DNA from 2 places in the Neobacillus sp. OS1-32 genome. Region 1 is predicted to be linked to the other one. Evidence: a T-box and tRNA genes for the amino acid it is inferred to sense, from the RefSeq annotation. Region 1 holds a T-box; the other holds one or more tRNA genes.
What was found. The T-box of region 1 lies ahead of pheS (phenylalanine--tRNA ligase subunit alpha). A T-box ahead of a tRNA ligase gene usually reads a tRNA of that ligase, here a tRNA-Phe.
Positions count from the first base shown of each region.

Region 1 (4,477 bases):
TCACTGCGCAATCCATGATCTTTTGATGCTTTACGAACTGTAAGACCGTTAAAAAGGGCCGCTTCCAGCAAAACAGTGGTAGTATCGGATGTAACTTCTGAATTAGCACCTCCCATTACCCCGGCAAGGGCGACAGGCTCGGTTCCATTCGTAATTACAAGAATGATCGGCTGTTAAGCTCCGTTCCACATCATCCAGCGTTGTAAACTTTTCCCCTTCCTTCGCGCGGCGGACGAGAATTTCTTTGGATCCAAAACGGTCGTAGTCAAAAGCGTGGAGCGGCTGGCCGTATTCCAGCAAGATATAGTTGGTAATGTCGACTACATTGTTGTGCGGACGGATTCCGGCATTCATTAAACGGGTTTGCATCCAAAGTGGGGATGGACCGATTTTGACATTTTTAATTATTTTCGCCACATACAATGGGTTATCTTCCGGTGCTTCAACGACAACCTTGACGTAATCAGATGCCTTTTCAGCTACAGGTTCAAGTTTCGTTTCCGGAAGTTTTACTTCTCTTCCTAAAATTGCTGCCACTTCATAGGCAACTCCAAGCATACTTAAGCAGTCCGCTCTGTTTGGCGTTAGACTGAGCTCAAGGATCTCGTCGTTTCGATTCAATAGAGCAATCGCGTCAGTGCCAACTTCCGCGTCTTGTGGAAAAACAAAAATTCCTTCTGCATATTCTTTCGGAACAATTTTTCCCTCCATGCCCAACTCTTGAAGCGAGCAAATCATCCCGTTTGATACTTCGCCGCGAAGCTTGGCTCGTTTAATTTTCACACCGCCCGGCAATTTTGCCCCAACCGTGGCAACTGCAACCTTTTGTCCTTTATCAACATTCGGGGCGCCGCAAATAATTTGCACCGGTTCGCCGGCGCCAATATCAACCAAGCATTTGTTTAATTTATCGGCATTTGGGTGCTGCTCGCGCTCAAGCACATAGCCGACAACAACCCCTTTAATACCTTCATTTAGAACCTCTACTCCTTCGACTTCAATCCCGCTTTTGGTGATTTTTTCAGCAAGCTCCTTCGCTGTGATTCCCGATAAATCAACATAGTCTTGGAGCCATTTATATGAAACCAACATATCCTAAACCTCCTACTCTTCAACTGCAAACTGTTTTAAGAATCGAACATCATTGGTATAGAAATGACGGATATCATCAACGCCATATTTCAGCATGGCAATCCGTTCCGGGCCCATGCCAAAGGCAAATCCATTGAATACTCTCGAATCATAGCCGGCCATTTCAAGTACATTTGGATGAACCATGCCGGCACCGAGAATTTCAATCCAGCCGGTATGCTTGCAAACGCTGCAGCCATGGCCGCCACAAATTTTACATGAAATATCCATTTCTACGGATGGCTCTGTAAATGGGAAAAAGCTTGGACGCAGTCTGATTTCCCGGTCTTCACCGAAGATTTTCTTAGCAAACACTTCTAGTGTTCCTTTCAGGTCACTCATACGGATGTTTTCACCAACAACGAGACCTTCAATCTGCATGAATTGGTGAGAGTGTGTCGCATCATCATTGTCGCGGCGGTACACTTTACCAGGGCAAATAATTTTGATAGAACCTTTCCCTTCGTGCTTTTCCATTGTCCGGGCTTGTACTGGTGATGTATGCGTCCGTAATAAAATGTCTTCTGTAATATAGAAGGAATCCTGCATGTCTCGTGCCGGGTGTCCTTTCGGCAGGTTCAGGGCCTCGAAATTATAGTAGTCCTGTTCTACCTCCGGCCCTTCCGCTACCTCATAACCCATACCGATAAATAAGTCTTCGATTTCTTCGATAATTTTGGTTAACGGGTGATGGTTGCCTAGCTTAACCGGGCGCCCTGGTAAAGTAACATCGATGGTTTCTGATGCCAATTTGGCTTGCACCGCTGCTTCCTCCAGCTCGGCTTGTTTCTCTTCAATTTTTGCAGAAATAGCTGCCCGGACTTCGTTGGCAAAAGCCCCGATAACTGGACGCTCCTCTGCAGAAAGTTTTCCCATACCTCGAAGGACCTCGGTAATCGGACCTTTTTTTCCTAAATAAGCAACGCGGATGTCATTCAATTCCTTTAAGCTCGAAGCCTGTTCAACCTTTTCAATCGCTTCTGCCTGCAGCTCTTTTAAACGCTCTTGCATGATCCTTTTCCTCCTTATATTTTGGTGTCAGGCACCGCGAAAAGCGGAAGCGCCTTCGGAACAAGCACAGCTTGTTCCTGCGATAATTATTCTAAGAAGATTTCCTTAGTCTTCAGGCGCTGTAGCTGGACAATTCAGAAAATAAAAAAACCCCATCCCAAAAAGGGACGAGGTTATTGTCGCGGTACCACCCTTATAAACACCTATGTCAGACACTGGTGTTCACTTGATTGGGATAACGGCTTTTCGCCGATGCATCTTTACATTTCATGATCGAAATGGTCCCGATGCCAACTCAGGAGGTGAACTTCTTATACCTTTTCCATAAGAATGCTTCCAGTCACGGCACTCTCTCCCTGGATGGTCAAACAAGTATAATACTTTTCTCCGTCATCGTCTTTATTTTCATTAACATTGTTCATTATTATATACTAATTTTTCAAGCGTTTCAAACAAGTTTCGCCTATTTTTTCAAATAATATAACAGAATTCCTGTAGCAACAGCGACATTCAATGATTCACTCTTGCCATAAATCGGAATATAAAGGTTTGCCGTTGTCGTAGAAAGCAGGTCTTTGTTCACCCCGCTGCCCTCATTACCAACGATTAAGGCAAATGTTTCACCAGCTGGAATATCCGTATATGTTGCCGCCCCTTCAAGTGCTGTTCCGTAAACAGGAATATTTTTTTTCTGCAGCCTGTCAATCCATGTTCCTAAATCTCCTCTAATAATCGGAAGGTGAAAGTGGCTGCCCTGAGCCGACCGTAACACTTTTGAATTGTATACATCCACACTGCCGCGGCCGACAATAACAGCATCCATTCCCGCAGCATCGGCGGTACGGATCATCGTTCCAAGATTTCCCGGATCTTGGACGGCATCAATTAGCAAATAAGTTTTAGCATTTGAAACACCCTCATTTATTTTTGGCTGGCGGCAAACAGCATAGATGCCCTGCGGTGTCTCTGTATCTGACAGTGAATCAGCTATTTCCTCCGTAACCGTTATAACAGCCGCTGAACCGATATCAAGGCGGGGTGGTAGTCCAATTTTTTCAGAAACAATCACCTCTAATACCAGCCCTTCTTTAAGGGCCTCCTCGACTAAATGAAAGCCTTCGATTAAAAAGGTACCGGAGCGATCCCGTTCTTTTTTGGTTAATAGCTTTTTCCATTGCTTCACTTGTGGATTTTGTAATGATTGAATGTACTTCAATGATTTTTTCCCCTTTAATTACCTTTGATTTTAATATTATAACGAAAATACATAATAAAACCAAAAAGAGAAAATCATATTAGTGAAAATGATGTTACTGAAGGGGTGTATTGATTTTGAACTTGAATTTACGCAATGCCATTATTCACAATGTTTCCGGAAATACGCAAGAACAATTAGAAGATACCATTGTTGATGCCATTCAAAGTGGTGAGGAAAAAATGCTGCCTGGTCTTGGCGTTCTTTTTGAGGTCATCTGGCAACATTCCTCTGAAGATGAGAAAAAGGAAATGCTCAGCACCCTTGAAAACGGGTTAAAGCAATAAAATTTATAAAGGGCTGCCGATCCATGGACCGGCAGTTTTTATTTTATATAGGTATTCACTAGTGTTGCATTAATTTAATTTAACTATTAGGAATACTCGAAATGTTCAATTTTATTATTCTCTGCAAAGAAAAAGTCCTTTATAATGGATAGGTCAGGTGGTAATCCGTCCAAATCCAATATAAAAGGACTAGCTCATGGACAAGATTACACGAAAAACTTCATTTGGACAATGGTTTTCACCAATAAATCTTCAATTATTTGAGGAACAGGTGAAAACGATGAAATTAGATTACTATACAAAGAAATTAACGACGGAGTCGTTCCTAAAATTACTTCTTTTTGCGCAGCTACAAGAAGTGGAAAGCCTTCATGCGCTTGGAGATTACCTTTTCGATGATCAGCTTCAAAAGGAAATTGACCTTGATTCTATTAGTATTTCTCAGCTGTCACGCCGTTTAAATGGGATGAATCCTGATCTATTCCAAAGGCTTTTTCTTGATTTGGTGTCCCAAATTCATGTCAAAACACATTACACAAAACTTGTGATGCCATTAAAAATCATCGATTCAAGTACCTTGCCACTCAATTTGACGAATCATAAATGGGCAAAATTCCGCAAAACAAAGGCTGGAGTAAAACTGCATTTGCGGCTTGTATTTATGGAAAAAGGCACTTCTTACCCGGAAAAAGCCGTTATGACTACGGCAAAAGAACATGATCGTGGCCAGCTTGAAATCATGGTAGATGACAAAGAATGCATGTATGTGTTCGACCGTGGTTACTTAGATTAC
Region 1 covers NZ_CP133263.1:155,371-159,847, reverse strand. Annotated here, with positions in the region: partial or broken gene pheT (phenylalanine--tRNA ligase subunit beta) at 1-1,092, opposite strand, end outside; gene pheS (phenylalanine--tRNA ligase subunit alpha) at 1,105-2,142, opposite strand; T-box leader at 2,303-2,545, opposite strand; gene RCG24_RS00865 (TrmH family RNA methyltransferase) at 2,606-3,358, opposite strand; gene sspI (small acid-soluble spore protein SspI) at 3,475-3,684, shown strand; gene RCG24_RS00855 (IS4 family transposase) at 3,881-4,477, shown strand, end outside.

Region 2 (4,477 bases), 1.1 Mb from region 1:
TTGTTGGCTAACTTTTTCCTTATAGGTTTCGGTGCCGTTTTGTTCGGTAATATTATAGATTACCGATTGCAGCCCATCCTTGCCTTCTTGGGTTATTTTTGTATGCCCTTTGGTTAAACTTGAGTTTTCAACCGTTTTGGTAGCAAACGGAATGGTTTCTTTTTTCTTTGTTTCCTTTTCCACGATTACTTCCAATAGTGGGGTAAGTGTGGTAACATTCATTTCTTGACCAATTTTTAAAAGTGTTTTCTCTGAAAGCTGCGGGTTCAATTCTAAGAGGTCTTTTAGCTTTAAGCCATGCTGCCGGGCAATTGATTCAAGTGTATCGCCGTTCTGAACCGTATATTTTCTATCTTGTACTGTTCCTTTTTGCAAATAGGTGACGGCATCCCTAAGCGCCAAAATTTTTTCAGGCTCAACGTTCTGTTCGCTGACAGAAACATTTTTAGAAAAATGAACGTCTACTATCCGCGTCTCATCATCCTTTAATGGTGGTAAAGCCTTATCCAGGGAAGACTTTCTAGCTTCAAGCTCCTCTAATTGATCCTTGGAAACATATTGAAGCATAAGGTTTCTCATAACCTCCTGGGCAGTTTCTTTACGATCTAGATAAACTACTGGCTTTCCATCAATCACAATGGCAGCGGCTTGAATCTTTATCTGAAATACATCCTTTAAGGTTTTGATTGGTTGAGTGCCTTTAGCAGTATTGGATAAAACACGTTCTGGTATGTATAGGTCTTTTGGAGCAGATGTTGGTTGAGATTTGCTGATCTCTTCTGGTTTTTCAGACATTGGGTTGACGACCTTTTTATTGCTAATATTGCCGGCATATGTACCATTAACATAAACCTGATAGGCATTCGTTTTATCTGTGTTAGCAAAGGCAAGTGGACCGGTGCTAAATGCAATTGTCGAGACTGCCAGTGTTGAAATAACTGAAGTCTTTAATATTAAATATCGCTTATTCGAAAAGGCCATTTTATCCTCCTAAACCTTTTAAACTAGTACTCTCATGATCAAAGTCTTCCAGATTTTCAAACCTATTTTACTTTACCATAGTTTTTTTCGAATAATGTTGCAGTCTTAATAATGTAATATAAATGTATAATCGCTGACATTTTCCTATTTTTTATGAAATATGCCAGTAAAATCTGCCTATAATTCGGTCATTCGACCAGGCTAAAATTCCTATCATTCAAGAGTTTTCCTAGTACTAAGAGAGGGGCATCGTAAACTTATGGATTGGAGTATATTGGTTTGTGGCTGTTGAAAATTGAAGGGAATTTTACAATTAAATTAAACTGAAGGAAGCTAAAAAACGCTTGCCATGTGCAAGCGTTTTTTAGAATAAGATGGCTCAGGACGGAATCGAACCGCCGACACAAGGATTTTCAGTCCTTTGCTCTACCGACTGAGCTACTGAGCCATATGAGGTTATTGTTTCCTAAAACTTAATAGTGCTCGTCCTTCGTCCTCATCTCAGAGGGTCTCTTCAAGATGCGGCTCGATGGGTACGCTGAAGCTTATTCAAAGTAGCTTATTCGGACGTGCTCTACCGACTGAGCTACTGAGCCATATAAATTTTTTACTGTACAAAGTTATGTATGGTGGCGGTCTGGACGGGACTCGAACCCGCGACCTCCTGCGTGACAGGCAGGCATTCTAACCAGCTGAACTACCAGACCAATATTAATGACGAATCAGCAAGGAGACCGTCCTTGCCAGTCTTTCACCGACCCGCCAAATGCCGATGTCTAGCTACAGGCTCCATCGGCTCGAGGTCATAAGCCAATCCGTCCAGTAGGTTAAAAAACAACCTTCAGGCCGGCCCGTCTTATGCTTGTCGCCGATTAGCGGGCGCCTTCCGCTTTTCTAGTGACCCCTACGGGATTCGAACCCGTGTTACCGCCGTGAAAGGGCGGTGTCTTAACCGCTTGACCAAGGGGCCAATTTTGATGAAAAATGGTGAGCCATGAAGGACTCGAACCTTCGACCCTCTGATTAAAAGTCAGATGCTCTACCGACTGAGCTAATGGCTCATACTACTTTATTATCAGTTTGTGACGACGTTTTTTATCATAGCATGTTTATTGTATAAAGTGCAATACTTTTTTAATTCTTTTTATCTTTTTCTTGTAGTTTCGTCCTAAAGATATCTTATTAAAGACAATTCTTCTTGTTTTTCTTACAGTTTTGTCCTTCATAACCCTGATGAAAGACATTTTCCTCGGTTTTCTAACACGTTTTGTCCTTCATAACCCCGATGAAAGACATTTTCCTCGGTTTTCTAACACGTTTTGTCCTTCATAACCCTGATGAAAGACATTTCCCTCGGTTTTTTAACAGGTTTTGTCCTTCATAACCCTGATGAAAGACACTTTCCTCGGTTTTCTAACACGTTTTGTCCTTCATAACCCTGATGAAAGACATTTTCCTCGGTTTTCTAACACGGTTTGTCCTTCATAACCCCGATGAAAGACACTTCCCTCGGTTTTCTAACACGGTTTGTCCTTCATAACCCTGATGAAAGACACTTCCCTCGGTTTTCTAACACGTTTTGTCCTTCATAACCCCGATGAAAGACACTTCCCTCGGTTTTTTAACACTTTTTGTCCTTCATAACCCTAATGAAAGACATTTCCCTCGGTTTTCTAACACGCTTTGTCCTTCATAACCCTAATGAAAGACATTTCCCTTGGTTTTTTAACACGCTTTGTCCTTCATAACCCTGATGAAAGACATTTTCCTCGGTTTTTTAACAGGTTTTGTCCTTCATAACCCCGATGAAAGACGCTTTCCTCAGCTACCAACCTTATTTTATCCTTCAAAGCTCCGAAAAACAATCTGCTGCTGTCCGCTAGCAACTCAACTTTACCTCTTAGCATCCAATTAAAGTTAAAGAAGCCCTCCGAACGCGGAAGGTTTCTTAACTCTTCATTACAATTAGATCTGTCTCCAGGCGCTGCGGACAACGTTTGTCTGCGTCCGATCGGGACCGACAGAGAATGTCGACAGTGGAATACCTGTCAGCTGGGTGATGCGCTCCACATAGTGGCGGGCATTGACAGGCAGTTCATCTAAAGATTTAACACCAGTAATATCTTCTGTCCAGCCAGGAAGCTCCTCGTAAATCGGATCACATTCCGATAAAACTTTCAGACTTGCCGGATAATCGGTAATCACTTCATCCTTATAACGGTAGGCAGTACATATTTTTAGCGTCTCAATTCCTGTTAAGACGTCAATCGAATTGAGAGAGAGGTCGGTTAAACCGCTGACACGGCGTGCGTGGCGGACAACAACGCTGTCAAACCAGCCAATCCGGCGCGGACGCCCAGTTGTTGTACCATATTCACGACCCACTTCCCGAATTTTCTGGCCGATTTCATCATGCAGTTCTGTAGGAAACGGACCGTCTCCAACGCGGGAAGTATAGGCCTTACAAACACCAACTACATGGTTAATTTTTGAAGGGCCTACACCAGAACCAATAGTCACACCGCCAGCAACTGGATTTGATGACGTTACAAATGGGTAGGTGCCTTGGTCAATATCCAGCATTACGCCTTGCGCCCCCTCAAATAGGACGCGTTTTCCTTCATCCAAAGCATCATTTAATACAACCGATGTATCGCAAACATATTGTTTAAATTGCTGACCGTATTCATAGTATTCATCAAGAATATCTTCCTTTTTAAAGCCTTCCACTTCATAAATCCGCTCAAATAAGCGGTTTTTCTCAGCCAAATTTTGTTCCAATTTTGCTTCGAAAACTTCATAGTCAAGCAGATCGGCAATGCGAATGCCGACGCGGGCAGCCTTGTCCATATAAGCCGGACCAATGCCTTTTTTCGTTGTACCAATCTTATTGGCGCCTTTGCGTAATTCTTCGACTTCGTCCAGTCTGATATGATATGGCAGAATTACATGGGCCCGGTTACTAATTCTCAAATTATCGGTTGAAATGCCCTGCTCATGTAAATAGGCCAGTTCCTCAACAAGCGCTTTAGGATCGACGACCATTCCATTTCCAATCACACTTATCTTTTCTTTATAAAAAATACCTGATGGGATCAAATGCAATTTATACGTTACACCATCAAATTTAATCGTATGACCTGCATTATTTCCCCCTTGATAACGAGCTATAACCTCTGCATTTTCTGACAGAAAATCGGTAATTTTCCCTTTTCCTTCGTCTCCCCATTGTGTTCCAACAACAACAACTGATGACATGAAAGGCACCTCCGAAATATTCGCTTTTAGGTAATTTAATATTTTCCACCCCTATAGTGTACCAATATAAACTGCAAAAATCAATAAAACACGAACATTTTGTATAATAAATGCTAAATTCGTTCGTACAATCTTTTAAAATAGCAACCTATTGATGACCGACGGCTTTGGTAAAGCGGATCACACACGTAGGAAAATTATGCCCACTAAATGGAAACCTGCCCGATTAGCGAGTCCG
Region 2 covers NZ_CP133263.1:3,349,012-3,353,488, reverse strand. Annotated here, with positions in the region: gene RCG24_RS16755 (peptidoglycan DD-metalloendopeptidase family protein) at 1-981, opposite strand, end outside; tRNA gene RCG24_RS16750 (tRNA-Phe) at 1,357-1,429, opposite strand; tRNA gene RCG24_RS16745 (tRNA-Asp) at 1,612-1,688, opposite strand; tRNA gene RCG24_RS16740 (tRNA-Glu) at 1,880-1,951, opposite strand; tRNA gene RCG24_RS16735 (tRNA-Lys) at 1,967-2,042, opposite strand; gene RCG24_RS16730 (adenylosuccinate synthase) at 2,947-4,239, opposite strand.
Region 2: it encodes a tRNA-Phe, which carries the amino acid that the T-box ahead of pheS (phenylalanine--tRNA ligase subunit alpha) is inferred to sense. The anticodon was not compared.